2 regions of the Gracilibacillus sp. JCM 18860 genome follow, and region 2 is predicted to be linked to the other one. Evidence: a T-box and tRNA genes for the amino acid it is inferred to sense, from the RefSeq annotation. Region 2 holds a T-box; the other holds one or more tRNA genes.
What was found. The T-box of region 2 lies ahead of serS (serine--tRNA ligase). A T-box ahead of a tRNA ligase gene usually reads a tRNA of that ligase, here a tRNA-Ser.
Positions count from the first base shown of each region.

Region 1: it encodes a tRNA-Ser, which carries the amino acid that the T-box ahead of serS (serine--tRNA ligase) is inferred to sense. The anticodon was not compared.

Region 1 covers NZ_AP043868.1:650,044-667,090, reverse strand. The annotation lists gene ACZ5R4_RS03555 (Nif3-like dinuclear metal center hexameric protein) at 1-738, shown strand, start outside; gene ACZ5R4_RS03550 (4-hydroxy-3-methylbut-2-enyl diphosphate reductase) at 778-1,728, opposite strand; gene ACZ5R4_RS03545 (DEAD/DEAH box helicase) at 1,864-3,171, shown strand; gene ACZ5R4_RS03540 (deoxyribonuclease IV) at 3,188-4,081, shown strand; gene ACZ5R4_RS03535 (DUF2624 family protein) at 4,115-4,396, opposite strand; gene ACZ5R4_RS03530 (hypothetical protein) at 4,609-4,995, shown strand; gene ispG (flavodoxin-dependent (E)-4-hydroxy-3-methylbut-2-enyl-diphosphate synthase) at 5,033-6,136, opposite strand; gene ACZ5R4_RS03520 (NfeD family protein) at 6,360-6,989, shown strand; gene ACZ5R4_RS03515 (Na/Pi cotransporter family protein) at 7,292-8,905, shown strand; tRNA gene ACZ5R4_RS03510 (tRNA-Asn) at 9,050-9,124, shown strand; tRNA gene ACZ5R4_RS03505 (tRNA-Met) at 9,126-9,202, shown strand; tRNA gene ACZ5R4_RS03500 (tRNA-His) at 9,218-9,293, shown strand; tRNA gene ACZ5R4_RS03495 (tRNA-Ile) at 9,316-9,392, shown strand; tRNA gene ACZ5R4_RS03490 (tRNA-Ser) at 9,404-9,496, shown strand; tRNA gene ACZ5R4_RS03485 (tRNA-Phe) at 9,542-9,617, shown strand; gene sodA (superoxide dismutase SodA) at 9,800-10,411, shown strand; gene ACZ5R4_RS03475 (MFS transporter) at 10,665-11,873, shown strand; gene ACZ5R4_RS03470 (peptidoglycan D,D-transpeptidase FtsI family protein) at 11,949-14,057, shown strand; gene ACZ5R4_RS03465 (PstS family phosphate ABC transporter substrate-binding protein) at 14,237-15,259, shown strand; gene pstC (phosphate ABC transporter permease subunit PstC) at 15,401-16,300, shown strand; gene pstA (phosphate ABC transporter permease PstA) at 16,300-17,047, shown strand, end outside.
Region 2 covers NZ_AP043868.1:2,651,682-2,667,349, reverse strand. The annotation lists gene serS (serine--tRNA ligase) at 3-1,277, opposite strand; T-box leader at 1,386-1,604, opposite strand; gene pdxT (pyridoxal 5'-phosphate synthase glutaminase subunit PdxT) at 1,605-2,195, opposite strand; gene pdxS (pyridoxal 5'-phosphate synthase lyase subunit PdxS) at 2,215-3,099, opposite strand; gene ACZ5R4_RS13445 (serine hydrolase) at 3,219-4,556, opposite strand; gene guaB (IMP dehydrogenase) at 4,767-6,239, opposite strand; gene ACZ5R4_RS13435 (HD-GYP domain-containing protein) at 6,639-7,721, opposite strand; gene gyrA (DNA gyrase subunit A) at 7,732-10,203, opposite strand; gene gyrB (DNA topoisomerase (ATP-hydrolyzing) subunit B) at 10,331-12,253, opposite strand; gene remB (extracellular matrix regulator RemB) at 12,356-12,643, opposite strand; gene recF (DNA replication/repair protein RecF) at 12,657-13,769, opposite strand; gene yaaA (S4 domain-containing protein YaaA) at 13,887-14,111, opposite strand; gene dnaN (DNA polymerase III subunit beta) at 14,401-15,543, opposite strand.

The sequences.
Region 1 (17,047 bases), 2.0 Mb from region 2:
CTTGTACCTTCCATAACGGATAAACTATATAAATTTATGGTATATGTCCCAAAAAGTCACGCAAATGTGGTAAAAGAAGCAATTGGTAAGGAGGGTGCAGGTCATATAGGTAATTACAGTCATTGCACCTTTGAAACAGCTGGAATGGGTGCATTCAAGCCATTGGAAGGAACCAATCCATTCTTAGGAAAGAAAGGAAAAATCGAAGAAGTCGAAGAGATTAAAATAGAGACGATTGTAAAAGAAAAGCAGTTAAGTAAAATAATTGAGATGGCTAAACAAAGTCATCCATATGAGGAAATGGCCTATGATGTATTTCCTTTAAATAATTCAACGGAAACGCTTGGACTCGGACGAATTGGTTTAGTGGAAAAGGAAATGACCTTAAAGGAATATCTTTCTTTTGTGAAGGATGCTTTAGATGTTCCATTTGTGCGTTTTGTCGGGGATGAAAATAAGATAGTAAGGAGCGTAGCTGTCTTAGGAGGTAGCGGGAAAGGCTATATTATAAATGCAATAAAAATGGGGGCAGATGTCTATATTACAGGTGATTTAAGCTTCCATGATGCACAGGATGCAGAGCAGGCAGGTATTTGTCTGATTGATCCAGGACATCATGTAGAAAGAGTGATGAAAGATGGGGTAAAGTGCTATTTTGATCACCACCAAAAAGAATTACCAGCACCGGTTAATATAATCACATCCACCATCTCAACAGAACCGTTTAAATGTTATTAACGATTGTAATAAAAAGAGAATCAGTGGGAACTGATTCTCTTATTTTGCCTTGGCTTTTACCTTCGGCAATATTTTATTTTTGTCTACTTTTGAGTCCTTATCCCATGTGTCCGAATTGTTTGGATCAAATTGTTCAATAAACTTGATTACTTCTTTTGTTATAGGGGTAGGTGTTGATGCACCAGCAGTTATAGCTACTTTTTTAACTCCCTCTAACCATTCTAATTGAATTTCAGAAACATCGGCTATCCGATATGCTTGTGTACCGGCGAGTTCGATCGAAACCTGTGCAAGACGGTTCGAGTTATTACTTCGAGGATCTCCTACCACTAAGGTTAGGTCAGCATCCTTCGCTTGTTCGGCAACGGCTTCTTGTCGTACTTGGGTAGCCATACAGATCTCTTGTTCCATTTCTGTTTGCGGATATTTTTCTTTTACCTTTTGCATGACATCATAAACATCCCATTGACTCATGGTGGTTTGATTCGTAACAAGAATCTTATCAAAGCTCGATAAGTCAAGCTCTGAAACATCTGCTTCTGTTTGGATCAAATGAACATGATCCGGTGCAACTCCGATAGCACCTTCAGGCTCTGGGTGCCCTTTTTTGCCAATATAGACAATTTCATAATTTTCTTTTACTTTTTCACGGATTAAATCATGTGTTCTAGTTACATCAGGACAAGTAGCATCAAGAACCATTAAGCCCTTGTCTTCTGCTTTTTTCTTTACTTCTGGAGAGACTCCATGTGCAGTGAATATGACGGTTCCTTCTTCGATATCATCAAGCAGCTCTGAACGGTTTTTACCATCCAATGTATAGACACCTTGCTCCTTAAAAGCATTGGTTACGTGTGAATTGTGAACAATCATACCTAGTATATAGATTGGTCGAGGTAGATTGGGATCCTTAACTGCATTTTGCGCAATGACCATTGCATCGACAACACCATAGCAATAGCCACGTGGAGCGATTTTAATTACTTCCATTCTGGTTCCCCCTCTGTACTTTCTTGCATAGATCAAGTAAAATATTACATAATGGAATAGAAAATTGTCCAATACTTTTATTATAAAGGTATTCTTAGCAATTGACAAAGATTTGTTAAGCAAAAGGAGATCAAAATGAAAAATCATTTATTTAAGCAGTATCAGCTAAAGGAATCCATGGATCACATAATAGATCAACTCGGCTTTTATGAACCAACACCGATTCAAGCAAAAGTGATTCCAGAAGCTCTAAAAGGAAATAGTATCATTGGACAATCTGAGACAGGCTCTGGAAAGACGCATGCATTTCTTATTCCTCTGTTTAATAATTTGACGGATGATAATCATACGCAAGTAGTGCTCACCGCTCCTACAAGAGAATTGGCGATCCAAATCTACGACGAAGTGAAGAAAATGATCAACTATGCTGATAAAGAGACGGAGTGGAGAGCGAAGCTTTTGATAGGTGGAACGGATAAGAAACGAATGGTCGATAAATTAAAAGAACCGCCACATATCATCGTAGCAACTCCAGGAAGATTATTAGATCTAATACAAGAGGAAGTAGTGGATATTTTCCAAGCTAGCACCTTCGTAATAGATGAAACAGATTTAATGCTGGAATTAGGCTTAATTGAGGAAATCGATCGGATATTAATGAGAGCTGATTCATCTATACAAATAATGGTATTCTCAGCCACCATACCAGAGAAGCTTCAGCCATTTTTAAAAAAATATTTACATGCCCCAAAATTCATTCAAATCCATGATCGATTAGCTCCGGAGAAAATGGAGCACCGTATGGTTGCCCTAAAGCATCGTGAACCAGCCCAAGTAATATGGCAAATTTCTAAGCTAATTCAACCATATCTTGCGATCATCTTCACGAATGGAAAAGATCGAGCCGATGAGCTAGCAGCTTCATTACAAGAAAAGGGACTAGATGTTGGTTTAATCCATGGAGGATTATCCCAAAGAGAACGTAAACGAGTGTTGAAAGAAATTCAGCAATTAAAGTACCAGTATATTGTGGCAACAGATCTTGCAGCTCGAGGAATAGACATTAAAGGTGTCAGTCATGTGATTAATGCAGAGCTTCCAAAAGAGGAGAGCTTTTATATTCACAGAGTAGGGAGAACTGCTAGAGCAGGAATGGAAGGAACGGCAATTAACCTTTATCGAGAAGATGATTTGGGACTTATTCAAAAATTGGAAAAAAAAGGAATTCAGTATACGTTCTATGATATCGTCAAAGGGGAATGGCAAGAAACAAAAGCATGGAATGCCAGACAGACGAGAAAAAAGCAAGAAAATGAAGTGGAAAAAAAAGCATGGCAACAGGTGAGAAAACCAAATAAAGTAAAGCCTGGTTATAAGAAAAAAATGAAGCAACAGCAAAAGAAAGCAAAGAGAAAAATTCAACGCAATCAATTCAAGAAATAAAAAGGGTGGAGAATAAATGGTGAAGATAGGATCACATGTTTCAATGAGTGGAAAGAAAATGTTATTAGCTTCAAGCGAAGAAGCAACATCGTACGGAGCAAACGTATTTATGGTGTACACAGGTGCCCCACAAAATACTAGAAGAAAACCGATTGAAGAATTAAATATTGAAGCAGCCCAAGATCATATGAAGGAAAATGGCATAGAAGAAATTGTTGTACATGCTCCTTATATTATTAATATCGGTAATGCTGTCAAAAAAGAAACCTTTGAGCTAGGGGTCAATTTTTTAAGAAACGAAATTGAACGAACAGAAGCAATCGGTTCAAGACAAATTGTGCTTCATCCAGGTGCACATGTTGGGGAAGGGCCTGAAGTTGGAATTGCCAAAATTATCGAAGGATTAAATGAAGTATTAGATCCCAAACAAGAGGTTCAAATTGCACTTGAGACGATGGCTGGAAAAGGGTCCGAAATTGGAAGAAGCTTTGATGAGCTAGCTAAAATCATCGATGGGGTCAAATATAACGAAAAGCTCTCTATTTGTTTAGATACGTGTCATATCCATGATGCAGGCTATCAAGTGGTCGAGGATTTCGATGGTGTATTAAATGAATTTGATAAAATTATCGGTTTGGATCGATTAAAGGTTGTCCATGTGAATGATAGTAAAAACGAGCAAGGTGCAAGAAAAGACCGACATCAAAATATCGGTTTCGGTTATTTAGGATTTGATGTATTAAACAAAATCGTTCATCATCCACAACTGGAACATTTACCGAAAATTCTTGAAACACCGTATGTGGGTACGGACAAAAAGAATAAAAAACCACCATACAAATTCGAAATAGAAATGCTAAAGAATGGTACATTTGTACCTGATTTACAAGATCAAATAATGAATCAATAAAAGAGGCTTGGGCGATCGCCCAAGCTTTTATATTTAAAACAAATCTTTTATTCCATATTCACTAGCCAACTTTTGAAATATTTGTTGGCATTTTTTTGCTGTTTCAAGGTCGGTAATTTGAGCAAGCTTTTTCAACATTCGGGCACGATCTGATGCATTGGTTGGATCATATTGATTCTGTTTAAGGTGATTAGCAATGTCTGTTGCTTGTTCGAATGTAACATTTAGTTTATACATTTTAGCATAGTCATACAATGTATTTGGGTCTACTTGTTGAAGCTTCATCATAATCATCCTTTTAGTAAATCCGTTCATTTAGGCACTCCTTTGTCTAGAAATGAAATCATTATTTTATTTTATGCAAGAATTGGTTAAAAGTGTACTTATTCGGTAAATTATTACATAACAAAAATTAAATAAGTACATAAAAGTGTTGTTTCCAAAGCGTAGAAATTACCAAGTAAATCATCAAGGAATAAAGACATACTAAAGAATGTACCTCTAACTTATGAAGAGGAGGGTTGAGTATGTCAAATCATGATGATCAAAATAGAACTGACGGTGTGGATAAACAGTCCAAGCAATTTGCTGAAACGGATGAACTATATGCTGCAAACAAGGACTACAGTCGTGAGGCAGAAGCTTCGCAAGAACTTACAGCTAACGAGTTTAACCGAGCTGTTGAGACAGAACAAGGAACTAGTATGCAGACAGATGTGAATACAGTTTATGGATGGATTGGATTGATCTTATCGATCGCTTCATTCTTCGTTTGGCCATTACTAATGGCTATTGGGGGGATCGTATTAGGCTTCATCTCCAAAAAACAAGGAGCAGATACACTAGGAAATAGTGCTATTGTTATTTCCATTATTTCCTTGTTACTGTCCTTGATATTTGTACCATTATTTTAAATGAAAAAAGCTAGCCCATTTTGAAGGGCTAGCTTACTTATACTTCCTGTGTTTCCGTTTTTTGTTTTTCAAAATACTCTTCTGCGATTTTATCGACTTCTTTCTTTAATTCCTCTACCATTGTTTCTTCAGGGACTTTTCGAATGATTTCTCCATGACGGAATAGTAATCCTTCTCCTCGAGCACCTGCAATACCAATATCTGCTTCTCTTGCTTCACCAGGACCGTTAACAGCACAGCCAAGCACGGCAACTTTAATTGGGGCTTTAATCGTGGAAATATATTCTTCCACCTCATTGGCAATTTTGATTAGGTCAATTTCTATTCTTCCACACGTAGGACAAGAAATTAGTGTTGCCGCATTGGAAGCAAGACCAAATGTTTTTAGCAATTCTCTTGCTACTTTTACCTCTTGTACGGGGTCTGCACTTAACGAAATTCGCATCGTACTACCGATTCCTTTACTAAGAATGGCACCCATTCCTGCTGCACTTTTGATACTCCCAGCAAATAAAGTACCTGACTCAGTAATACCTAGGTGAAGTGGATAGGAGATTACTTCTGCAGCCTTTTCGTATGCTTCAATCGCTAGGCTTACATCAGAAGCCTTGAGTGAGACAACAATATCATGAAAATCTAGGTCTTCTAATATTTTAATATGGTGTAATGCACTTTCTACCATACCATCAGCAGTAGGATAGCCGTATTTTTCGAGTATATGACGTTCTAATGAACCTGCATTGACACCTATACGAATCGGAATGCCTTTCGCTTTTGCCGCATTGACAACTGCCTCTACTTTGTCTCGTTTCCCAATATTACCTGGATTAATTCTAATCTTATCAGCTCCACCTTCTATTGCTTTAAGAGCTAGCTTATAATTAAAATGTATATCAACCACTAATGGGATGTTAATTCTTTTTTTTATTTCTGGAATGGCATTGGCAGCACGCTCATCAGGACATGCTACACGAACGATTTGACAACCTGCATCTTCTAGTCTTTTTATTTCTTCAACGGTTGCTTCAACGTCATGTGTTTTGGTTGTAGTCATAGACTGAATGACTACCTCGTTTTTTCCACCTACCATTACGTTGCCAATTTTCACAGGTCGTGTATCCTTACGATGTGTTAAAGCCATAAATAAAATCGCTCCTTTATATTTCCACGTAAATAATCTAATTACTGTACCAACTTCCATTATAAAGGTTAACCTAGTAAATGAGAAGTGTAACACATTCAAATTTGCAAATTATTGAAACCTTTTCCTAGTAGGATCGTATTTTATATTTAAGAGCATACAATTCAGTTCTAATCATTCGAATCATTTGATAAGATAAAGAAAAGCCGAGAGGTGAGTAGCCATGTTTGATTTTAATGCAGATTGGATAAGTTTTGTTATCTGTGGTTTAGCTACCCTGTTTCTAGTTGGGGAAATATTAGTCAATGTAAAAGGGATTTTTGCCATTCTTGGCCTTGGTTTTATTACAGTATATTTTTCTTCTTTTTTAGATCCTAGTATGTTTTTTATTATGATTGCTATTTATTTAATTGGTATGTTATTCATCGTAATCGATGGCAAAATACTGAATGATGGAACTTTAGCTGTCATAGGATTGGTCTGTATGGTGATATCTGTAGGGATGACAGCACCTAATTGGGTAGCGGGACTGTACGCTGTATTAGGGGTTTTTATAGGAGGAGCTGCTTCTTTACTATTTCTTAAGGTATTTAAGAAGCGGAAGATGTGGACGAAAATTACACTCTATGATCAATTAACAGATGAAGCAGGATATTCAAGTGTTAATCAAAGCTACAAATTATTAGTAGGGAAGGAAGGAAAAGCTATTACAGATATGAGGCCTACAGGGACCATCCGTATCGGAGAAAACGACTATAGTGCAGTCACACAAGGGAAGTGGCTGGAGAAAGATACCCGAATTGTGGTGGTGTCTGTAGATGGTACAAGAATATTAGTAAAAGGAAAAGTCTGATAATTCAGGCTTTTTTGTTTTTAAAATTTATATTTTTTTAGAAAATCCAATAGTTGCTAATTTTAAAATAAAAAATTCATATTAATTAAATAGGATTATTGTTATAATATGAATGAATTGTTAAGAGAGTGTAAATTTTTATTAAAGACCTTTACAAATCATTCATGAAAACTTAATATTAAATTCGTATGTGCTTTGCGAAAAATGTCTTACTATGTCAAAGAGATGAGCATACATAAGGACAAAACGACGAATTTGCTTTTATGAAGGGATGAAAACTGTTGGATTTAAATGTACAAGTTATGATTTTTGAATTTATTGGCGGTTTAGGTATTTTCCTTTTAGGTATTAAATATATGGGGGAAGGGCTTCAAAAATCCGCTGGTGACAGATTACGTACCATACTTGATAAGTTTACAAGCAATCCGTTTATGGGTGTACTTGCCGGGATGATTGTGACTGTGTTGATTCAATCAAGCTCCGGAACGACCGTCCTAACGGTTGGGTTAGTAAATGCAGGATTTATGACACTAAGACAATCCATTGGTGTAATTATGGGTGCTAATATTGGGACAACGATTACAGCATTTATTATAGGATTTGATATTGGCGCATATGCATTACCTATTTTAGGTATTGGTGCATTTTTATTATTTTTCTTTAAAGAGAAACGAATTACCAATATTGGTTTAACCATTTTCGGATTTGGTGCCTTGTTTTTTGGTTTAGAGTTAATGAGCTCTGGACTTAAACCATTACGAGATTTACAAGCATTTCACGATTTAACCGTAAGTATGTCTAATAATCCAATACTTGGCGCTGTCATTGGGACTGTGTTTACCATTGCTGTTCAAAGCTCAAGTGCAACCATTGGAATACTACAAAGCTTGATGCTTGAGGATGCTATCCAATTAAAGGCTGCTTTACCGGTACTATTTGGTGATAACATCGGGACAACGATTACAGCAGTTTTAGCATCGATTGGAGCAACTATTGCGGCTAAACGTGCTGCATTAACACATGTAATCTTTAATGTAATTGGAGCAACGATTGTCATTACATTTATTCATTTTTATACGATTATGATGGAGCATATCCAGGCAGCATTAGAACTGAATCCTGCCATGACGATCGCTTTTGCACATGGAATCTTTAATGTGCTGAATACTATTATTCAATTTCCATTTATCGGATTATTGGCTCTGATCGTGACAAAGATTATTCCAGGAAAAGATACCGAAGTCGAATATAAAGCAAAGCATTTAGATCCAATTTTTATTCAACAATCGCCATCTGTTGCACTAGACCAAGCTAAATTCGAAGTCATTCGAATGGGTGAATATGCAATAAGAGGACTAGAAGAGACAAGCTCCTTTTTAAATACGAAAAATAGCAAAAATGCTGATATGGCGCAACAATTGGAAGGTGCGTTAAATAATCTAGACCGGGAAATCACAGCCTATTTAGTTCAATTGTCGGGGTCGACCCTATCAGACATAGAAAAGACCGATCACTCTGCATTAATTAATGCCGTTCGGGATATTGAACGCATAGGTGATCATTATGAGAATATTATTGAGTTGATTAATTACAAAATGTCGAATAAGGTAGATATTACAGAGCAAGGCATGATAGATTTAAATGAAATGTTCGATCTAACCATTATAACGGTAAAGGAAGCTATTAAAGCATTAGAGCAAATGGATAGGGAAGCTGCTTTATCCGTTGTACAGAAAGAAAATGAAATTGATAAAATGGAAAGAAGATACCGTAAAAAGCATATTATTCGTCTGAATGAGGGAGTTTGTACAGGAGCAGCAGGAATTGTATTTGCAGATATTATTAGTAATTTAGAGCGAATAGGAGACCATGCTGTGAACATTGCCGATGAAGTGCTTGGTGGCAAACATAATTAATCTTTTCGGGGTAACAAGCTTAGAAAAATGCTTGTTATCCCGAAATCCTTCTTCTTTAAATAAAAAAGTTCAAAAAAAGTATTGACGTTATATTTTTTATATGGTAAATTATTAAATGTCGCTTCAGTAAATACATAATTTTAATCCACAGTAGCTCAGTGGTAGAGCTATCGGCTGTTAACCGATCGGTCGTAGGTTCGAATCCTACCTGTGGAGCCATGGCGGTGTAGCTCAGCTGGCTAGAGCGTACGGTTCATACCCGTGAGGTCGGGGGTTCGATTCCCTCCGCCGCTACCAATTTCTTAGACGATGGCGGTCGTGGTGAAGTGGTTAACACATCGGATTGTGGTTCCGACATGCGTGGGTTCGATCCCCACCGGTCGCCCCATCATTATATATTTAGAGAAGAAGGACCCTTAGCTCAGTTGGTTAGAGCTATCGGCTCATAACCGATCGGTCGCAGGTTCGAATCCTGCAGGGTCCACCATATTTTTACACGGAGGAATACCCAAGTCCGGCTGAAGGGATCGGTCTTGAAAACCGACAGGGGCTTCACGGCCCGCGGGGGTTCGAATCCCTCTTCCTCCGCCATTTATACATAACTAGGACAGTGTCTAAAAACAGAATAAAAAAATTGGCTCGGTAGCTCAGTCGGTAGAGCAACGGACTGAAAATCCGTGTGTCGGCGGTTCGATTCCGTCCCGAGCCACCATTCTCAACAAGCGAACGTTAAAGCTTGTTTTTTTATTTATTATAAAATTAATTTCACTTGATGGAAAACCTTTCATACTATAGTGAATAAATGCTAATTATTTGCAATCTATTCTGACTATTTGATAATATTTGAATTGGAGAGGTTAGGAACCTTCAAACTAAAAAATAGGAGGAATAAACATGGCAAATTTTACTTTACCAGATTTACCTTATGCATATGATGCACTCGAGCCACATATTGATAAGGAAACAATGAACATTCATCACACTAAACATCACAACACTTATGTTACGAAATTAAACGCTGCACTAGAAGGTCATGATGATTTAGCAAATAAATCAATCGAGGACATTTTAGCAAATCTTGATGCAGTACCTGAAAATATTCGTACAGCAGTTCGTAATAATGGTGGCGGACATGCCAACCACAGTTTATTCTGGACATTGCTATCAGCAAATGGTGGTGGTGAGCCAACTGGGGAATTAGCTGACAAAATTAACGAAGCATTTGGTAGCTTTGACAAGTTCAAAGAGGAATTTGCAAATGCTGCAGCTGGACGATTCGGCTCAGGCTGGGCTTGGCTAGTAGTTGACAATGGTAACTTAGCTATTACAAGTACACCAAATCAAGATACTCCTATTTCTGAAGGGAAAACACCAATTCTAGGTCTTGATGTATGGGAACATGCTTATTACCTAAAATATCAAAATAAACGTCCTGATTACATTGCAGCGTTCTGGAATGTAGTAGATTGGGATAAAGTTGCAAGCTTATATAATGAAGCAAAATAAAAAAAGGAAAAGAAGTGCTCATCGTAGCACTTCTTTTTTGCTTGCAAATTTTTTACAGGAAGTAAAGCGACGAAGCATAAATTTTGAAATTCAGAGTATTAGAAAAGCTAACGAAAATAGCTCGAATGCGAGTTTTTCTAATAGGCGCAAAATTACTTCTTCACCCCTTGATCGGTTTCTAACTTTATTTTCGTATATCTCATTTAAACTGGAAAAGACTATAGATTATAGGCTTTAAATGAGGTGTAAGAAAATGCAGTTATTTCCAAGTAAAAAACCTTCCATACCAGTAAGTAGAGATTTAAAGATATTACTGATTATCGGTGGTTTATACGCACTTTCCACTTTTATCTCCAACACATTTGTCAATGTGTTCTTATGGAAGCAATCAGGAGACTATATGGATATTGCCACCTATAACCTTTTTATTTATTTGCTACAACCAATCTCCTTTTTTGTCGCTGGCAAGTGTGTGAAGCATGTAGATCGGACACTGATTATTCGAATAGGTGTAATCTTTTTGTCCATTTTTTACATGGTGGTACTCCTTCTAGGAGAAAAAGCCGTTAATTATACTTATATGCTTGGCGCTATATTAGGAATTGGCTACGGCTTTTATTGGTTAGCTTACAATGTGTTAACCTTCGAGGTAACAGAACCAGAAACACGAGACTTATTTAATGGGATACTTGGATCCTTACAATCCTTTGGTGGAATGGTCGGACCCTTACTTGCTGGCTATATCATCACACTGATGGATAATTTCAAAGGATATAGCACGATTTTCTTTTTATCTTTTTTTCTTTTCTTTTTAGCGATTGTTTGTTCGTTTTATCTAAAGAAAAGAACAGCAACAGGTCGTTTCTTTATCCGCGAGGTTTTCAAAGAAAGGAAGCATAATACGAATTGGCGTAGTGTGCTATTCGCCCACCTTACACAGGGATCAAGAGAAGGATTGTTTATTTTTATTATTACAATTTGGGTGTATATTGAAACAAATAGTGAGCTTTCGCTTGGTCTTTTCAATTTTTTGATCTCCCTTTGTTCCTTTATTAGCTATTACTTTGTCTCAAAGATGGTTAGCAGCAAAAAAAGAAAAGCAGCCATTTTCTATGGTGGTCTAGCTTTATATTTAGCCGTGTTACTTTTTGTGTTCCCAACCAGCTATGTCACCATTCTTCTCTATGGCGTCATCATAGGGGTCAGTTTTCCATTATTTAATGTCCCATTTGTTTCTCTCACGTACGATATAATCGGAAAATCTAAAAATGCTGGAAATTGGAGAGTAGAATATATTATTATTCGTGAGGTGTTCATTAATATTGGAAGAGTGCTTGCGATTATTGTCTTTATTGTGAGTGTCTCCTTTTTAGATCCAATCTTCATTATTCCAGTATTAATGCTTGTCTTTGGTGGCGGTAATTTCCTTTCCTATTTCTTTATCAGAAAAACATCAATTTAATTTTCCCAATTCTTCTTCCATGCTATAATAAGTAAGTATGCATTTGTCAGGATAAAATAGTAGAGGGGGAAGGATATGGGCAAATACTTAAACTTTAGGCAAAAAAAGAAAAAAGTGAAAAAAAAGCGATCACAGCTACCACTACGTTTAAATATTTTATTCGTTAGTGTTTTCCTGATTTTTTCCTTATTAATTGTCCAGCTTGGGGTTGTGCAAATTTTAAACGGAGAAGAAGCGCAACGAGAAATTGATCAAACAGAAAACACTCCTTCTGAAAAACCTGTGCCACGTGGGTTGATGTATGATCGAAACCATAACTTAATACTGGATAATAATCCAGTCAAATCCATTACGTATACACCACCCAAGCATGGTCAAACAGCAGATGAGAGACTAGAGCTAGCGGAAGATTTAGCAGAATATATTACGATCATTAAAGATCAAGAAGAACTAAAAGAAGAAATAACAGAACGAGACAAAAAAGAATACTGGTATATTCAAAATACAGAAGAAGTCGCAGACCGCTTAACGGAAAAAGAGAAGGAGCTAGAAGGTGGAGACAAGTATCAGGCTGAATTGAATGCCATTACAGCAGAGGATCTTGCCACAGTCGACTGGACTCCTGAGCTATTAAATATTATTGCGATTAAAAAGGAATTGGATCAAGCACATGAGTTATCCCCACATATTGTCGTTAACGAGGGGATAACAGATGAAGAATATGCAAAAGTTGCAGAACATCTGCATGATCTTCCAAATATTGATGCAACCATTGATTGGGAACGTGATAATAACTATGAAGGAACATTAAGTGCATTTATCGGAAGTATCACGTCATCAGAAGAAGGGATACCGAGAGAGAATAGTGATTACTATTTAGCTAATGGCTACACCTGGAATGATCGTGTCGGAACGAGTGGATTAGAACAGCAATATGAGCATGTACTAAGAGGAAGAAAAGAAAAAGTCCAATACACCACGAATAATGACGGAGAAGTAGTCGGCTCAGAAGTCGTTGTCGAAGGACAACGAGGCAAGGATCTTATATTAACAGTAGATATGGAGCTTCAACAACAGGTGGATAAGATCGTCGAAGAAGAGCTACGAACGGCTATTAACCATCCGGTTAATAATAATGGTTATTTAGAAGATGCAATGGCAGTTGTGATGAATCCACAGACAGGTGAGATCCTTGCAATGTCAGCTATAAGATATGATCGTGAAAATAAAGAATATGTAAATAATGCTTACCGTACAATTTATGATGCCCATGCTCCTGGTTCTGCTATTAAGGGAGCTACGATGCTGGCAGGCTATCAGAGTGGTGTGATAGATATCGGAACAAGATTAGATGATGGGGTAATAAAGATAAAAGGAACAAAAGAGAAAAGTTCATGGAAAAATCTTGGAGATAATATTTCTGATTTGTACGCACTAGAACAATCCTCCAACGTTTATATGATGAGAATCGCAATCAAAATGGCAGGTGCAACGTATCGATATAATGAACCACTGTACAATTTTGATTATGGCGCGTTTGGAGAGTTGAGGAATTATTTTAAACAGTTTGGTTTAGGTGTCGAGACAGGGATTGATATGCCGTTTGAAGCAACAGGTGTTACGGGATCGAATGGATTACCAGGTAATTTCCTCGACTTGTCGTTTGGGCAATTTGATACCTATACAACCATGCAATTAGCGCAATATGTTTCTACGATTGCGAATGGTGGATACCGAATTAAACCACATCTCGTAAAAGAAATCAGAGAGCCATCAACAGAAGATGGAAAATTAGGCTCTGTCTTGAAGACGATGGAGCCTGAGGTAATAAATCGTATTGAGATGGATGACAAATATATTGAACGTGTTCAGGAAGGCTTCCGTCTAGTATTTACACAGGGAACTGCACAAAGACTGTGGAAGGATGTTCCCTATGAAGTTGCGGGAAAAACAGGTACTGCAGAAAATCCTCAATACAAGGATGGAGAGTTAGTCGCAAATACAGAGAATTTATCTCTTGTTGGCTATAGTCCCGAAGAGAACCCAGAGGTAGCTTTTGCCGTAATCGTACCAAAAAACGGTACAGGTGCTGGTCAATATGAAATTAATCATAAGATAGGGAAACGTATTATTGAAGCATATTATGAAGGAAAATCTGCTGACGAAGACAACGAAGAAGAATAAATATAATGATACAAAGCATATAGCCTCGGCTATATGCTTTTTTCTATGAAAATTACCACATAATCTGTCGAATTTACATAGTCTTTACAATTGCTTAATAGTGAATTAATAGTTTTGCGTTACTATGTAGTAGAAGCAAGATCATAGCTTTTATAAAAACAATTGTAGGGGGAAAAACAATGAGTAAATGGAAGTTAATGATGTTGGTAGCTGTCACTCTATTAACAGTAGGTTTGTTAGCTGCTTGTGGAAATGCTCCAGATGATGCGGGCTCAGATGAAAATAATGAAGCAAATGCATCAGAAAATGGCGAAGGATCTGGTGACGAAGGCTCAGAAGATGGAGAGGTTTCTGGACCAGTCAATATTGATGGTTCTTCAACCGTTTTACCGATCATGGAATATTTAACGTACGAATATAATCAAGAAAATCCAGAAGTAGAAACAGCACTTAATTCATCCGGTTCTGGTGGTGGATTTGAAAAATCTACTGTTGGTGAAATTGATTTAAGTAATGCTTCTCGTCCAATTAAAGATGAAGAAAAAGCCACTGCTGAAGAAAATGGCATTACCTTACATGAAATTGAATTAGCTTATGACGGTTTATCTGTAGTGGTAAGTCAAGAAAATGATTTTGTTGAAAACTTAACAATTGATCAATTAAAACAAATCTTCCTAGCGGATGGTGGAGCAACGAAATGGTCTGACATTAACCCAGAATGGCCAGAAGAGGATATTGTTATTTATAGCCCAGGACACGATTCCGGAACGTTTGATTATTTCAATGAAGTAATCCTAGAAGAAAATCCTATGCGTGAAGGCGAAAATGTCACACTATCTGAAGATGACAACACATTAGTAACAGGTATTCAGAGTGATCCATACGCAATTGGTTACTTCGGTTATGCCTATTATGCAGAAAATCAAGATACATTAAAGGTACTTGGAATTGACAATGGTGATGGAAATCCTGTAAAGCCAACAGGTGATACGATTCAAGATGGTTCTTACTCACCACTTTCTCGACCATTGTTCACATACGTAAATGTGGATTACATGAAAGAAAAGCCACAAGTGCTTGATTTTGTGAAATTTTCAATCGAAAATGCTGGTGCAGCTGCTGAGGAAGTAGGCTATGTTGCACTTCCAGATGAAAAGTACCAAGAGCAATTAACAGAGATCGAAGAATTAGCAGCAGAGTAAGAATTGAAAAAGGCTAGTATATCAAAGGGACAGGTTCACAAGTAAATGATTTGTGGGCTGTCCCATAATCTTTGTGTGGTTTTTAAGAAAAGGGGAATTCATGTGAACAAGAAAGCAGAACAAAGTTATTCCGTTCAAGACATGATAAAGAAAAATAAACAAAAAAAGAATATCGGTAATTATTTTGAAAAAGGTATTCCATATTTTTTGTTGTTATGTGCAATCATATCTGTCATTACAACAATAGGAATTCTCTTCACCTTATTACGAGAATCCATTACCTTTTTCTCTAATGTGTCCTTGGTTGATTTTTATTTAGGAAGTGAATGGTCACCATGGACCGATCGATTTGGGGTAGCACCACTCATTATTGGAACACTTTTAATTACAGCTATAGCTATATGTGTAGCATTACCTATTGGACTTGCAGCATCGATTTATTTAAGTGAATATGCAAGTGATAGAACAAGAAAAATTATTAAGCCAATCCTGGAAATCTTAGCTGGTATTCCAACAGTTGTCTATGGCTTTTTCGCTTTAACATTTGTATCGCCTTTATTAGGCTCTGTTTTTACGGAAATGAAAATATTTAATGCATTAAGTGCCGGAATTGTAGTAGGGATTATGATTATCCCGATGATTGCTTCCTTATCTGAGGATGCCATGAGCGCAGTACCGAAATCACTGAGAGAAGGTGCTTTGGGGTTAGGTGCCACGAGATTTGAGGTTGCTATGAAGGTCGTTCTACCAGCGGCTTTATCCGGTATTATAGCATCCGTTGTACTAGCGATATCTCGAGCTATTGGTGAGACGATGATTGTAACCATTGCTGCGGGTGCAACGCCTAACATGACCTTTGATCCGAGGCAATCGATTCAAACATTAACTGCCTTTATTGTGCAAGGGGCAACAGGAGATACCTCCTATCAATCGAATATTTATCTTAGTATTTATGCTGTAGGGTTTACGTTATTTATTTTCACCTTATTAATGAATATCCTGTCACAGTATATTTCGAGAAGATTTAAGGAGGATTATTAATGTCAACAAAAGTGAATTCCGCACAAATTAAAGGTAGAGTAGTAAGAAATAAAGCTTTTAAAAGCTTATTTATTGCAGCAACTTCCATTGCGTTAATTTTTTTAGCTTTACTCATTTATCGAATATTAAGTCAAGGAATTGACTATTTATCTATAGATTTCCTGCGAAATTACCCAGCACCATATATTGAAAAAGCTGGAATCTTTGCAGGGTTAATGGGATCGATCTTTTTGATCTCTATAACCGCGCCGGTCTCGATTATACTTGGTGTATCAACCGCATTGTATCTAGAGGAATATGCCAAGCAGAATCGTTTTACTCGGTTTATTCAAGTCAATGTACAAAATTTAGCAGGTGTACCATCGATCGTATTTGGTTTACTTGGTTTAACCTTCTTTGTTTATATATTAGAACTAGGTTATTCGTTAATAGCTGGCGCATTAACGATGAGCCTCTTAGTTCTACCTGTTATTGTAGTAGCTTCACAGGAAGCAATTCGTTCCGTACCGAAGGAATTAAGAGAAGCCTCCATAGGAATGGGGGCAACTAAGTGGCAAACGATATGGCGTATAGTACTGCCTGCTTCAATCCCGGGAATTTTAACTGGATCCATTCTTGCATTATCCAGAGCGATTGGTGAGACTGCTCCATTAATAATCGTGGGAGCTGCAGCCGCAATCTATACGATTCCAGATTCATTTTTATCTAAATATACCGTTATGCCGATTCAAATTTGGAGTTGGACTT
Region 2 (15,668 bases):
GCTTACTTGATTACTGTTTTCCCACCCATATATGAAACTAAAACCTCTGGAATAAGAACACTGCCGTCCTCTTGCTGATAATTCTCTATGATCGCAGCAACTGTACGTCCAAGTGCTAATCCTGAGCCATTTAATGTATGGACAAATTCTGGCTTGCTTTTTTCATCACGACGGAAGCGAATACCAGCACGTCGAGCTTGAAATGCCTCAAAATTAGAACAAGAAGAGATCTCGCGATAGGTATCATTACTAGGCATCCAAACCTCGATGTCATACTTTTTCGCTGCTGTAAAGCCTAAATCAGCGGTACACATGCTCATTACTCGATATGGGAGCTTGAGCAATTGTAATACCTTCTCCGCATGGCCAGTTAGCTCCTCTAACACCTGATAAGAATCTTCTGGCTTGACGAATTGTACAAGCTCTACCTTGTTAAATTGATGCTGACGAATAAGTCCTCTTGTATCTCTCCCAGCAGATCCAGCCTCAGAACGGAAGCTTCCACTGAAGGCTGTAAATTTTTGTGGTAAATCCTCTTCACTCAAAATATCATCACGGTAATAGTTCGTTACAGGCACCTCGGCAGTTGGAACGAGAAAATAGTCCCAGCCCTCAATTTTAAAGGCATCCTCTTCAAACTTAGGTAGCTGACCTGTACCTGTCATACTTGTACGATTCACCATGTATGGTGGGAGCATTTCTTGATAGCCATGCTCATCTGCATGTAGATCCATCATAAAGTTCATTAAGGCCCTTTCGAGTCTTGCGCCTAAGCCTTTATAAAAAACAAATCTACTTCCAGTTACCTTGGCTGCTTTTTCAAAATCTAAAATGCCTAAATCAGTCGCAATGTCCCAATGGGCTTTTTCATCAAATTCGAAGCTTGGAGCCTCTCCCCATGTGCGAACCTCCACATTATCATCTTCTGTTTCACCGATTGGCGTAGATTCATGTGGAATATTCGGAATGGATAGCATTATTCCCTCGAGCTCTTCCTCCACTTGCTTTAATTCTTGATCAATGGATTTAATTCTATCGCCAACCTCACGCATTTCTACAATTTTATCATCTGCATCCTTTTTTTCTTTTTTCAATAAAGAAATCTGTTTAGATACTTCATTTCGCTTTGCCTTCAGCTGTTCCGTTTCGGCAATTAGATCTCTTCTTTTTTGGTCCAAATCACCAAAGCGGTCAAGATCAGTTAAATCTTCACCACGATGGGCTAGCTTTTGTTTTACTTCCTCATAATGATTACGTAACATTTTTCTATCTAACATAGTTATTACCTCCTAAAATTAGTGTAGAGTCTCTTAACAGTAAGGAAAAAAAACCTACTGAAAACCACTCTTTATCTATACAAAAAACTCCCATCCCTATAGTAAAAAAATAGGGACGAGAGTTTACCCGCGATACCACCCTGATTGGAGAAAAATAGCTTCTCCCAGCTTGATTAAGAAAATAACGGCTTCCTAACCGGATATATCTACTATAGCTTCAATATATCGCTCCAGGATGGATTCTCCCTTTTCTATTACTAGTTCACACCAGCCACTAGCTCTCTTTTAAATAGAAATAAGGATACTATTTCCTATCAACACTTTTTATTAATTGGCAATAGCTGTTTTTGCCTCTTTTACCATCTCGATAAAATAGCCTGTAAGACGATGATCATCCGTCAATTCTGGATGAAAAGCACTACATAGTAGATGACCTTGCTGTGCTGCTACCACCTTACCATCATAGGTTGCTAAGACGTTCACATTTGGTCCAACCTCTACAACATAAGGTGCTCGAATAAATACTGCTTCAAAGTCTTCAGCTACACCTTTGATTTCTAATTCTGCTTCAAACGATTCCTTTTGTCGACCAAAGGCATTTCTTTCTACCTTCATATCCATTAAGCATAGATGGGCATTTTCCTGGCCTACGATTTCCTTCGACAATAGAATTAACCCTGCACATGTTCCAAAAATTGGCTTACCTTGTTGTGCAAAATTCATTAATGGTTCAAGGAAATCATATTTATCGATTAAACGTCTCATCGTCGTACTTTCTCCACCAGGTAAAATTAAGCCATCTATCTCAGCTAATTGTTCCTTTTGTTTAATGACCATACCTTCAGCACCAGATGCTTCAATCGAACGAATATGCTCTCTAATCGCCCCTTGTAGGCCTAAAACACCTATTTTAAGCATTTTTCTATCTCCTCACTTATTACCAACCACGATCTTGCATACGTTGTTCAGGAGCAATTGTACTAATTTCCAAACCTTTCATTGCTGTACCAATACCTTTGGATACTTTTGCAATTAATTCATAATCTTCATAATGAGTGGTTGCTTCCACAATTGCTCTAGCAAAGTTAGCAGGATTGTCTGATTTAAAAATACCTGAACCAACGAAGACACCATCTGCGCCTAATTGCATCATTAATGCAGCATCAGCCGGTGTTGCAATGCCACCTGCTGCAAAGTTTACAACAGGAAGACGACCATTTTCTTTAATATCTAATAGTACTTCATATGGTGCACCTAGTTCCTTCGCATATGTCATGACTTCGTCATTGGACATATGCACTAATTGACGAACCTGTGCATTTACTTCACGCATATGACGTACAGCTTCAACGATATTACCAGTTCCTGGCTCACCCTTTGTACGAAGCATGGCAGTACCTTCTCCAATACGACGAGCAGCCTCGCCTAAATTACGACAACCACATACAAATGGAACGGTATATTCCTTTTTATTTAAGTGGAAAACTTCGTCAGCCGGTGTTAATACTTCACTTTCATCAATATAGTCAACACCCATCGATTCTAACACACGAGCCTCTACGATATGGCCAATACGCGCCTTTGCCATAACAGGTATAGTAACAGCATTCATTACCTCTTCTACAATTGTTGGGTCTGCCATACGTGCTACTCCGCCAGCAGCTCGAATATCAGACGGTACTCGCTCTAATGCCATTACCGCAACAGCACCAGCTTCTTCTGCGATCTTCGCTTGCTCTGCATTGACAACGTCCATAATAACGCCGCCTTTTTGCATTTCTGCCATACCTCTTTTTACTCTATCTGTTCCTACTTTAGACATGATTGTTTCCCCCTAATAAGATTTGCCTATCCTTAAATTTCATCCATACGAATCAGTTTATACTTCTTTTATTATATAACAAAAATTTAACAAATGCCAAGTGCTTAAGTTGGGATACTTTAACTAAAGAGACCTTTTACAAAATCGACAATAGTTGAAAAGATATTTCCAAAGAAGTCACCGATCGCCTCTAATGTGAGCATGAACCAATTAGACTTCTCTACTGCTTTTGAAGCGACCAAATCTACTGTTTGTTCATTATCTCCTTGTAGATAAGCATTTTCCCCTTCTCCCTTATATTGGAGAACTACTTCACCAAGCTTTTCTCCTTTCTTGATAGGGGCAGTCAACGAACCATCTTTATTTAATTTCTTTTCATCTAATTGATAAGTAACCTCATATAGGTCTTCTTCGCCTTTTTTAATCATAGAGGTAATACTATCTTTTGCCTCTACCTCTACTTGATCTTTCTTCCCTTTTTCAACAGGAATAACCGATTCTCCTTCGATTTGATAGCCTTTAGGGAATAGCTCTACTTGATCGAATTGAGAGAAACCATATTCCATTAATTTTTTCGTTTCAGCGAATCGTTCCCCTTCACTGCTTGTCTTCATCACTACCGTAATGACGCGACGGTCACCTTGCTGAGCTGTTCCTGTAAAGCAGTATCCTGCCTCTGTGGTATACCCCGTTTTAAGACCGTCTACTCCTTCATAACCATATTGCGTAAAGTTATTATCCTCCCATGGTAACATCCAATTGAGGTTTTGCAATGGTCTTCCATCTAATTCAGAGCGCATTTTACTAGAGAATTCCAATGCTTCTGGATAGTCATTGATGAGATGATAAGCTAGCTTTGCTGCCGAACGAGCTGACATTAAATTATCGGCATCAGGCTTTGTTCCTTCTGGATAATTTTCTCCTAAGTCGGCATTGGATAGTCCAGTGGAATTAACAAATTGATATTCCGGAAGCCCCAATTCCTCCGCTTTTGCGTTCATCATTTTTACAAATTCTGATTCTGACCCTGCAATTAATTCTGCTAGGGCGATCGTTGTAGCATTATCGGATATAATCGACATTCCTTCATACAGTTGGCGAACGGTATATTGCTTATCTTGAATGAGTCCGATTCCAGAAAAAGTTGGGTTTGCTGATATACTATATGGATAATCACTAATCTGTGTAGTTGTCTCCCAAGTAATCTCTCCATTATTAATCGCTTCTAATACTAAGTATTCTGTCATCATTTTCGTCATACTTGCAGGAGGTAACATTTGATCTGCATTTTTTTCATACAGTATTTTTCCTGTATTGGCATCAACGACGATGGCAGACTCTGCATTTACTTCCACGGTTCCAGCTGCTTGCGTTTCAAAAGGTTTTATAGCAAATGTAGCCATTGCTATGGTTACAATCATTAATAGTATACTAATTTTTTTTGACAAATTTCTCACTATTTCTACCTCCAACAATTTTTTGCACGAAAACATTTTACCACAACTCGTACAAATAGAAAATAACGCTATATAATCATTCTTGAAATAGACACAATCAAAAACAAAAAAAACCTGTTTCCTTAGCAATATGAAACAGGTGTTAATCGTCGGTAAGCCCCCTCTAATGGAAGTCTCACTTAAGATTAGTTTTTTTATAGCAATGAGGAACTAGGATATGGAATAATTTGGTGATTCCTTTGTTATTTGTACATCATGTGGATGACTTTCACGAAGTCCTGCACCTGTCATACGAATAAACCTTGCATCTTTCCGCAATGCTTCTAAATTCTCCGCACCACAATATCCCATTCCAGAGCGTAAACCACCTAATAATTGATGCACTGTATCCGCTAAAGGACCTTTATAAGCTACCCGTCCCTCAATTCCTTCAGGCACTAGTTTTTTAGTATCATCAGATTCTTGGAAATAGCGATCTTTCGAGCCTGATTTCATGGAGGTAATAGAACCCATTCCACGGTATACTTTGTACCTACGTCCTTGATAAATTTCCGTTTCTCCAGGACTTTCAGATACACCAGCAAATAGACTACCTAGCATAACGGCATGTGCACCTGCGGCAATAGCCTTTGCTATATCTCCAGAATACTTAATTCCACCGTCTGCAATGACTGGGACATTATATTTAGCCGCTTCTGTTGCACAATCATTAACAGCTGTAATTTGAGGTACTCCTACACCTGCCACTACGCGAGTCGTACAAATAGAACCAGGACCAATTCCAACTTTAATAATGTTCGCACCTGCTTCGATTAATGCTCTTGTTGCTTCAGCTGTAGCAACATTACCTGCAATGATATCTAACTCTGGATATTTCTCACGAATCACCTTTACCTGATCAATAACCCCTTTGGAATGCCCGTGCGCTGTATCTACGACGATCACATCCACACCAGCTTCCACAAGCTTTTCGATTCGTAACATGGAGTCACCCGTTACCCCAACAGCTGCACCAGCCAATAATCTACCTTGCTTATCCTTTGCAGAGTGTGGGAATTCAATCACTTTCTCAATATCTTTAATCGTAATAAGCCCTTTTAAGACTTTATTTTCGTCTACTAATGGTAATTTTTCGATTTTATGCTTTTGTAGAATTTTACTTGCTTCCTCTAAGGTTGTCCCAACTGGAGCTGTCACTAAGTTCTGACTTGTCATTACATCTGCAATTTTAATTGAATAGTCCTCTATAAATCGGAGATCACGATTCGTTAAAATACCAACCAATACTTGATCTTTTTCATTATTTACAATAGGCACACCAGAAATCCGGAATTTAGCCATTAAATGCTCTGCATCAAATACTTGATGCTCTGGTAGTAAGAAAAATGGATTGGTAATCACACCACTTTCAGAGCGCTTAACTCGATCTACCTTTTCGGCTTGCTCCTCAATCGACATGTTTTTATGAATAATACCTATTCCGCCTTGTCTTGCCATCGAAATTGCCATTTTTGCTTCTGTTACAGTATCCATCCCTGCACTGATAAATGGAATATTCAATGTAATGTTATCCGATAGCTTTGTTTGAACAGATACCTCTCTTGGTAGAACATTAGACTCTGCTGGCATTAGCAATACGTCATCAAACGTTAGACCTTCTTTAACAAATTTGTCTTCTCTCACAGATAGACCTCCTTCTTTTAATTGGGAATTCTATTAGAAAAACTCGCATTCGCTCGTCTTTTAGCGAATGCCTAGTTTTTCTTATACTTAGTACCTTAAAATCTCTGCTACATCGAATTTCTACTGCGTAGAGATTTTTATACTTTCTTAACATATAAAACGAGGAAAAATCAGTTTTCCCTTTGATGGAAACTAGTGAAAACTAACGGTAATTGAGGGTTTTCTTCCTAAACTATTGTTATTTACAATACGACATGTTCATACGTTTTTCAAGCCTTTTTTCGGGTGAATAATCACCATAAAATTTAAAACACAACAAAATCAATGATGTAAGAGTTTACATGTTTGAATAAAAAAATAGAGCTGATCATAAAATCAACTCCTTACTCTTCCTTGTCTCTATTTTAATATCTTTTCAATAAATAACGTTGGTTTGTCTTTTAATGAAATGATTTTTGCATCCTCTACAAGTTGAACCACTGGTCTAACAGGTGTGTCTCTTTTGATCGATACAATGAGAGCTTCCTTCCCATTGGATAATAAGACCCTTGTTCCAATGGAATAGTAAAAAAAAGAATCTACGAATACTTGTAAAATAGTCGCATCCAATTTATGCTGCGAAAGCTTTAGCATTTCCTCCACCACTTTGAATGGTGACTGCTTCCTTCGGTATAACCGTTCCGATGTCATTGCATGATACGTATCAGTTATCGCAATTATTTTAGCATATAGATGAATTTCATCACCCTTGACACCTAATGGATAACCACTTCCATCCCCCCGCTCATGATGCTGTATGATTCCAAGCTTCACATCCTCACTTAATGAAGTTATATGCTCCACTAAACGATAGGAGAGTGTCGGATGATGCTTCACCTCATCGTATTCTTCTACAGTTAGCTTATCTTCTCGATGAAGAAAAGCTGGATTCAATTTGGCCATTCCACAATCTGCTAGTAAACCGGCAAGTCCGACTTTGTCCCATTCTTCTTTATATCCTAATTTTTTGGCTAAATAGGCTGAAATTAGTGCGATAGATATACCATGATGATAGAAATAATCTTTCTTTGAAGCATATTCATACAATAAAAAGAGATCCAAGGTTATTTTATCTACAAGCTCAAACAATGGTGTCATAAGTGTAGTTAATTCCTGTATATTAATCGACACACCAGTTTGCCAATTCGTAAAAAATTGCTTATAATGCTTCACTGCTTTCAGGTACAGTCTTTCAAAAGCCATTTCTTCTCTCTTTTTTTCTAATTGCTTTTCCCCTATCTTCTCTGGTTGAAAATCTAATCCTGTCACTAACTTGCTTGAGACTTCCACAGTAGAGATTCCAAAGTTTTTTAGTAACTTTATGTGATGTTCCTCAATGACTGTGTTACTTTCAATAATCGGATGATCGGATTTACCAATTACCGGCTCTAATACTATACATCCTGGGACTAACTGCTTTGGATGCACCTGCAATCGGATCACAACCCTTATCTTAATTTTCTTCTTGCACTTCTCCTTCTTCTTCGGAATCTTCCTCAGGGTCAATCTTTGCAACAGTTGCTACTTTTTCCTCTTCCTGTAAACGAATTAATCGAACCCCTTGTGTATTTCTTCCAGTTGTAGAGATACCCTCGACCTGCATTCTGATTAAAACACCAGAAACCGTCATAATCATAATATCTTCTTCGCCTGTGACTGTTTTAACGGCAATTACCTCTCCTGTTTTATCTGTAACATTACAGGTAAAAATTCCTTTACCGCCTCGGTTTGTTCTACGATAATCCTCTACAGGTGTACGTTTTCCATAACCATTTTCGGTTACATTTAGGACATAGTAGCCATCCTCAATAATTTCCATGGATACTACCTCATCATCATTTCGTAGAGAAATACCTTTCACACCTGCTGCGGTTCGCCCCATAGATCTTATTTGTTCTTCCTCAAAGCGAATAACATAACCATTTCTCGTACCGATTAAAATATCCTTCGTTCCATCTGTTAATCGAACCGAAATTAATTCATCATCATCTCTTAAATTTAAGGCAATTAAGCCACCTCTTCTAATATTAGAAAATTGTGTTAAAGAGGTTCTTTTGGATATACCGTGTTTTGTCGTAAAGAAGAGATACCAATCTTCATGGTATTCCGATACCGTAATCACTGCATTAATCCATTCACCTTGTTCAATTTCTAATAAATTAATAATCGGAATTCCTTTTGCTGTTCGATTAAATTCTGGGATTTCGTAGCCTTTTGCTCGATAGACCTTCCCTTTATTAGAGAAAAATAGGACAGTGTCATGAGTAGAGCATGATACTAGATGCTCGACAAAGTCATCTTCATTTGTGCCCATCCCTTGGATACCTCGTCCACCTCTTCGTTGTGCTCGATAGGTTGATGCTGGGAGACGTTTAATATAGCCACGATGGGTCAAGGTAATGACAATATTCTCTTCAGGAATTAAATCTTCATCCTCAATTAAATCAATGCCACCACTGACAATTTCGGTTTTTCTCTCATCATTATAGCGTTCTTTAATTTCGATTAATTCCTCACGAATGATTTCTAAAATCTTTTCTTCATTGGCCAAAATAGCCTTCAATTCTTCAATTAATGCTTTAATCTCTTGATATTCTTCTTCGATCTTTTCTCGTTCTAAACCAGTTAGACGTTGCAAACGCATATCTAAAATAGCCTGAGCTTGTTTTTCAGAAAGCTTAAATTCATTCATTAAGCCTTCTCGAGCTATTTCTGTCGTTTGAGATTGGCGAATTAACGCAATGATCGCATCAATATGATCAAGTGCAATACGTAACCCTTCTAAAATGTGGGCTCTTGCTTCCGCTTTGTTTAATTCATATTGAGTTCTTCTTGTGATGACTTCTTTTTGGTGTTCTAAATAATATTGTAAGCATTGCTTTAAGTTCAACACCTTTGGTTGTCCATCCACAAGTGCTAGCATATTAATACCAAAGGATGTTTGTAATGATGTTTGTTTAAAGAGATTGTTTAATACCACATTCGGATTGGCATCACGTCTTAATTCAATCACAATTCGCATCCCTGTTCGATCCGATTCATCGCGTAAATCAGTTATTCCCTCAATGCGCTTATCTCTTGCTAAGTCGGCAATCTTCTCAACTAGTTTCGCTTTATTCACCTGATAAGGAATTTCTGTCACAAGGATTCTAGCTTTCCCATTCGCTTGTTCCTCTATTTCCGTTTTGGCTCGAAGCGTGATCGCACCTTTTCCTGTTTCATAAGCTCTTCTAATTCCGCTTCTCCCTAGAATTTGCCCTGCTGTTGGGAAATCTGGCCCATGAATATATTCTTCCATTAATTCAGAAATAGTGATTTCAGGATTCTTACTGATGGCAAGAATAGCATCAATCGTTTCTCCTAGTTGATGTGGTGGGATATTCGTTGCCATCCCAACTGCAATACCTGATGCACCATTCACTAATAAATTCGGAAATTTAGCAGGTAACACCTTTGGTTCTTTTTCTGAGCCATCATAGTTATCCATATAATCAATCGTATTTTTATTAATATCTCGAAGCATTTCCATCGATATCTTGGACATACGTGCTTCTGTATAACGCATCGCCGCTGGAGGGTCACCATCTACCGATCCAAAGTTCCCGTGACCATCCACTAACATATAGCGAAAGCTAAAATCCTGTGCCATTCTAACCATCGCGTCATACACAGCAGAGTCCCCATGTGGGTGATATTTACCTATAACATCTCCAACAATACGAGCAGATTTTTTATAAGCTTTATCTGCATGCATACCTTGGTCATTTAGTGCATATAATATTCTACGATGGACTGGCTTTAACCCATCTCTTACATCAGGAAGTGCACGGGACACAATAACACTCATGGCATAATCTAAAAAAGATGTCCGCATTTCTTGTCCAATATTTATTTCTTGTACTTGTGGACGTATATTATCCACCATAAATCATTACCTCCTATTCATTGCAGGAACAAAAGCATAGAAGCGCTAGGCTAACTCTTCTTCTCATTCCTTAGCGCTCAGAGTTGGATGTGATCACCACCATCCAACATCTCGTTATTGCTAAACCTTAAATATCTAGATTTTTGACATATACGGCATTATCTTGAATAAAATTACGCCGCGGCTCTACCTTATCACCCATTAACATATCAAAAATTTGATCGGCATCCATTGCATCCACTAGATTGACTTGAAGTAATGTCCTTGTGTCTGGATCCATCGTTGTATCCCAAAGCTGTTCTGCATTCATTTCTCCAAGACCTTTATAGCGCTGGATTCCTGGCTTCGGTTGTCCTGGTAATTCCTGCAATAATTGATCCAACTCCCTGTCACTATATGTGTAATGAACCGCCTTTCCTTGTTTTACCTGATAGAGTGGTGGCTGTGCAATATAAACATAGCCATGCTCAATTAATGGTCGCATAAAACGAAAGAAAAAGGTTAACAATAGTGTACGAATGTGAGCACCATCAACGTCAGCATCTGTCATAATGATAATTTTATGGTAACGAGCCTTCGTGATATCAAATTCCTCACCAATACCTGTCCCTAATGCAGTAATAATGGTACGAATTTCATTATTGGATAATATTTTATCTAGTCTAGCTTTTTCCACATTGAGTACTTTCCCTCGTAACGGGAGAATTGCTTGGAAGTGTCTATCTCTTCCTTGTTTAGCTGAACCACCTGCCGAATCCCCCTCTACGATATAAAGCTCACTGATCGAAGCATCTCTAGAAGAACAATCCGCTAATTTACCTGGAAGATTAGAAACCTCTAATGCCCCTTTTCTTCTAGTCAATTCTCTTGCTTTCTTCGCAGCAATTCTAGCTCGTGAGGCCATCAGACCTTTATCTACTATTATTCTCGCGGTATTCGGATTTTCAAATAGAAACTTACTAAACAGTTCACTAAATGAAGCATCTGTAATGGTCCTTGCTTCACTATTACCTAATTTAGTCTTTGTTTGACCTTCAAACTGTGGATCAGGATGCTTAATCGATATAATGGCCGTTAAACCTTCTCTCACATCGTCTCCAGACAAGTTCGGGTCATTTTCCTTAAACAAATTATTCTTTCTTGCATAGTCATTAATCACACGTGTTAAACCTGTTTTAAACCCAGATTCATGGGTACCACCCTCATGTGTGTTAATATTATTCGCGAAAGAATAGATGTTACTAGCAAATCCTTCATTGTATTGTAAAGCAACTTCTACTTGAATGTTGTCTTCTTCTTTTTCTGCATAGAATGGTTCATGTAATACTTCTTTTGAACGATTCAAATGCTCGACATATGATTTAATTCCACCTTCATAATGGAATGTTTCCGTTTCTTTATCTTCTTCTCGATTATCTTTAATCGAAATAGTTAACCCTTTATTTAAGAAGGCTAATTCTCTTAAACGAGTGGCTAGTATATCATACTGATAAACCGTTGTTTCCGTAAAAATCTCTGGATCTGGCTTAAACCTAGTGCGTGTCCCTGTTATATCTGTATCGCCAATAACGTGAAGATCTTCTTTTGGTTTCCCTTGGCTAAAGCTTATATAATGGATTTTTCCATCCCGATGCACATATACCTCTAGCTCCGTCGAAAGTGCGTTCACAACAGAAGCACCTACCCCGTGCAAACCACCAGAGACCTTGTAGCCTCCACCACCGAATTTACCACCTGCGTGTAGTACGGTCATAATGGTTTCTACCGCTGGACGACCTGTCTTCTCATGCAAGCTTACAGGAATCCCACGACCATTATCGACAACCGTAATACTATTATCTTTCTCAATAAAAACCTCGATATGATCACAGTAGCCTGCAAGTGCTTCGTCTATACTATTATCTACAATTTCCCATACTAGATGGTGAAGACCTCTTTCATTCGTAGAACCAATATACATACCAGGTCTTTTTCTAACTGCCTCTAGCCCTTCTAATACTTGGATCTGATCGGCATCATATACTTGTTGTCCTGTACTTTTTTCTTCCATTGTCATATCCATCACCCACATTCCTCTAATTAATAATGGAAAAATATTACTTATCCTCACGATCAGTGGGAATGAAGAACACCCACTGATGAAAATCTCACTTTATGATTCTTCGTAGTTTTCTGAATAATCTTCTAGTTTGCTAATGGTAGAGATCATACTCGCTCTCTTTTTTAGTGTTAAAACAGAGAGTGGACTGTAATAAACTTTATTTGTTGTAATAACAATCGCTTTCGTTAGATCTTCCTCTGTTGCAATAATTTCTTTTTCCCTTCTCAACTCTTGTAGCATTTCCTCATTGATGGTAGATGAAGTGACTAAGCTATAATCTATAATGGCAATAACATCTTTAGATTGAATAACATGGTCGTCTCCAATATGAATAAACATTTTATCCCCACTTTTATCTCGTTATATTTCCATCATGAACCTTGAATATTTCCGCTTTTTTCAATGTTTGGTGATCAATGCCATCCACACTCGTCGTGGAGACAAACGTCTGAACCTTCCCTTCAATCGTATCTAATAAATGGGACTGGCGGTAATCATCTAATTCACTTAACACATCATCTAATAATAATATGGGATAATCACCAATTTCTTGATGGATCAATTCAATTTCTGCAAGTTTTAACGAAAGGGCTGTTGTTCTTTGCTGACCTTGTGAACCAAAGGTTTGTACATTTTTACCATTGACGAAAAACGCTAAATCATCGCGGTGCGGCCCTATTAAGGTTGTCCCACGTTCGATTTCTTTGGATTCCATTTTTTCGAACGTGCTCCGGTAATGCTGTAAAATTTCTTCCTTTTGGTCGGAATTCGCTAAATCAATGGTGGCCTGGTATCGAATATCTAAATGTTCAAGGTTACGACTGATTCCACTATGTATATCAGCAGCCCAATTTCTTAAACGTTCAAGGAAATGGATTCGTTTTTCGATAATCATTCCTGCATGTTCGATCAGTTGGTCTGTCAATACATGTAGCATCGTAATGTCTACCTTTTGCTTTTTTTGCAATTGTTTTAATAAATGATTTCTTTGTTTTAAAATTTTGATATATTGCCCAAGATGATATATATAAACAGGCTGAATTTGCCCGATTTCCATATCAATAAAACGCCTTCGTATTTGTGGACTTCCTTTTACTAAATTCAAGTCTTCCGGTGCAAACATGACAATATTTAAAGCCCCAATATAATCACTAAGACGTTTCTGTTCCAGATGATTTAATTTTGCTTTTTTCCCTTTGTTCGTAATCGAAATCTCTAACGGAAATTGGCGGTTTCGTTTATAAACACTACCCTCTATTTTAGCATAATTTTGCTCCCATTGGATTAATTCTTTATCTTTTGTTGTACGATGAGATTTCGAAAATCCTAACACATAGATAGCTTCCATCAAATTAGTTTTACCTTGAGCATTTTCTCCTATAAAAACATTAACTTTATCATCAAATTCTATCGTTAATTTGGGATAATTACGATAATTTAATAATTGAAGTGATTGAATATACATACGAGTTTCCTTTCTAAAGAAACATGCTAGAAAAGCGGACGCCGTCCTTTCAAACAATAGCAAATGGACTGAAAAACGGAGATTATATACTTTATTTACACAGCGAAAATGATGGCACTAGTTTTCCTCTGCTGCAACAATAAAGGTTCCAATATCCTCAACATAAACCGTATCTCCAGGATATAATTTCCTACCTCGTCTGTTTTCTAATTCGTCATTCACATAGACTCCAGTTTCTTGAAGGAACACCTTCACCATTCCACCAGAATCTAAAATATTGGCAAGCTTTAAAAATTGCCCTAGCTGAATGTATTCTGTAGAGATTCCGATTTTTTCTTCCATCTTTCATTCACCTTCTTTTCCTACAATAGATAGCTCGAAACGATTCTACTATCGTTTTGTTAACTTGAATTGAATCTACCGTTAACTATTATAGCCCTTCTATCTATATTACTAAACATTTGGCTGTAAGAAAAGGAAACACTAATAAGTGGGGCATTTCATAGACATTTTTCCACAGGGTTATCGTTAAGGTTATCTATTTACTAAAGAAAGGTAATTATTTTTTTATCGTGTACAGCTGTCCAAAAAAGAAAAAGGAACAATTTAAACATTGTTCCCTTAAATCTCTTTAAAAGGTTCTTACAGGTAAAATAAGCTGGAGGATATGGTCATTATCCACAGGCTTTAGGATAAATGGCCTCATCGCACCAGTAAATTCAATTTTTATTTGATCTGTTTCCATGATCTTCAGGGCATCAATCATATATTTCGAACTAAATGAAATTTTTAAGTCTTCCCCTTCGATCGTATTTACCGTTAGATCTTCTTCTACATTTCCTATTTCCGGTGAATTACTAGATATTTCTATAGTGTTATTTTCTTTTGTTTGAAGACGAATCACATTATTTTGATTTTCTCTTGCTAACAAGGATGCACGATCGACAGTTTGTAAGAGTTGCTTTGTATTAGTATGAATTATTGTTTTACTTTCTTCTGGAATTAATCTAGACGTTTCTGGATATTTTCCATCAAGTAATCTTGATAAAAAGTATAGATTTTCCGTTTGGAAAGCTATTTGGTTATCAGAAATACTAATCGTGATTTTTTCCTCTGTATCCTCTAGTATTTTGCTTAGTTCATTTAAGCTTTTCCCTGGAATCACCACCTGATTAGAAGGAAAAGTATCGATGGGAGATTCCAACGGGATATTACTTGCAGCTAAACGATGAGAATCCGTAGCAATAAACTTTAACAAATCCTCTTCTGCACGTAAGTTCACTCCAGTTAAAATCGGTCTAGTCTCAGAAGTGGAGACAGCAAACACGGTTTGTTTAATCATATTCTTCAATAGGTTGATCGGTAATTCAAAGCTAGAATCTGTCTGTAATTGAGAAATTTGTGGATATTCCTCAGCGTCTTGTCCATTCAAATGAAATTCTGCACTACCTGAATGGATGGTTACTTGTAAATGATCATCCGTCTCAATTTGAACAGTATCCTGTGGTAATTTCCGAATAATCTCTGGAAAATACTTAGCATGAACGACGATTTCTCCTTGTTCAATTTCGTCAATAAATTGAATTCCTTCTTCTTCCATTGGTATGTAAGATTCTATCGTTATATCAGAATCACTACCTGTTAATTTTAATCCATTTTGTGTTGCTTGAATTTTCAAGCCAGACAAAATAGGAATAGCTGTCTTGGAAGAAATGGCTTTGGTTACATGTTGTATGCTTTCCAATAATTTGGCTTGATTAATAATTACTTTCATTCTTAATCCTCCTTGAGGAAGTATATTATATATTATTAATAATAAAATATAGTAATAATAGTAATAGGGGCTGTGAATATGTGGATAACTACCGTTTTTCCGAAATGAAATGAGTTATCCAGATG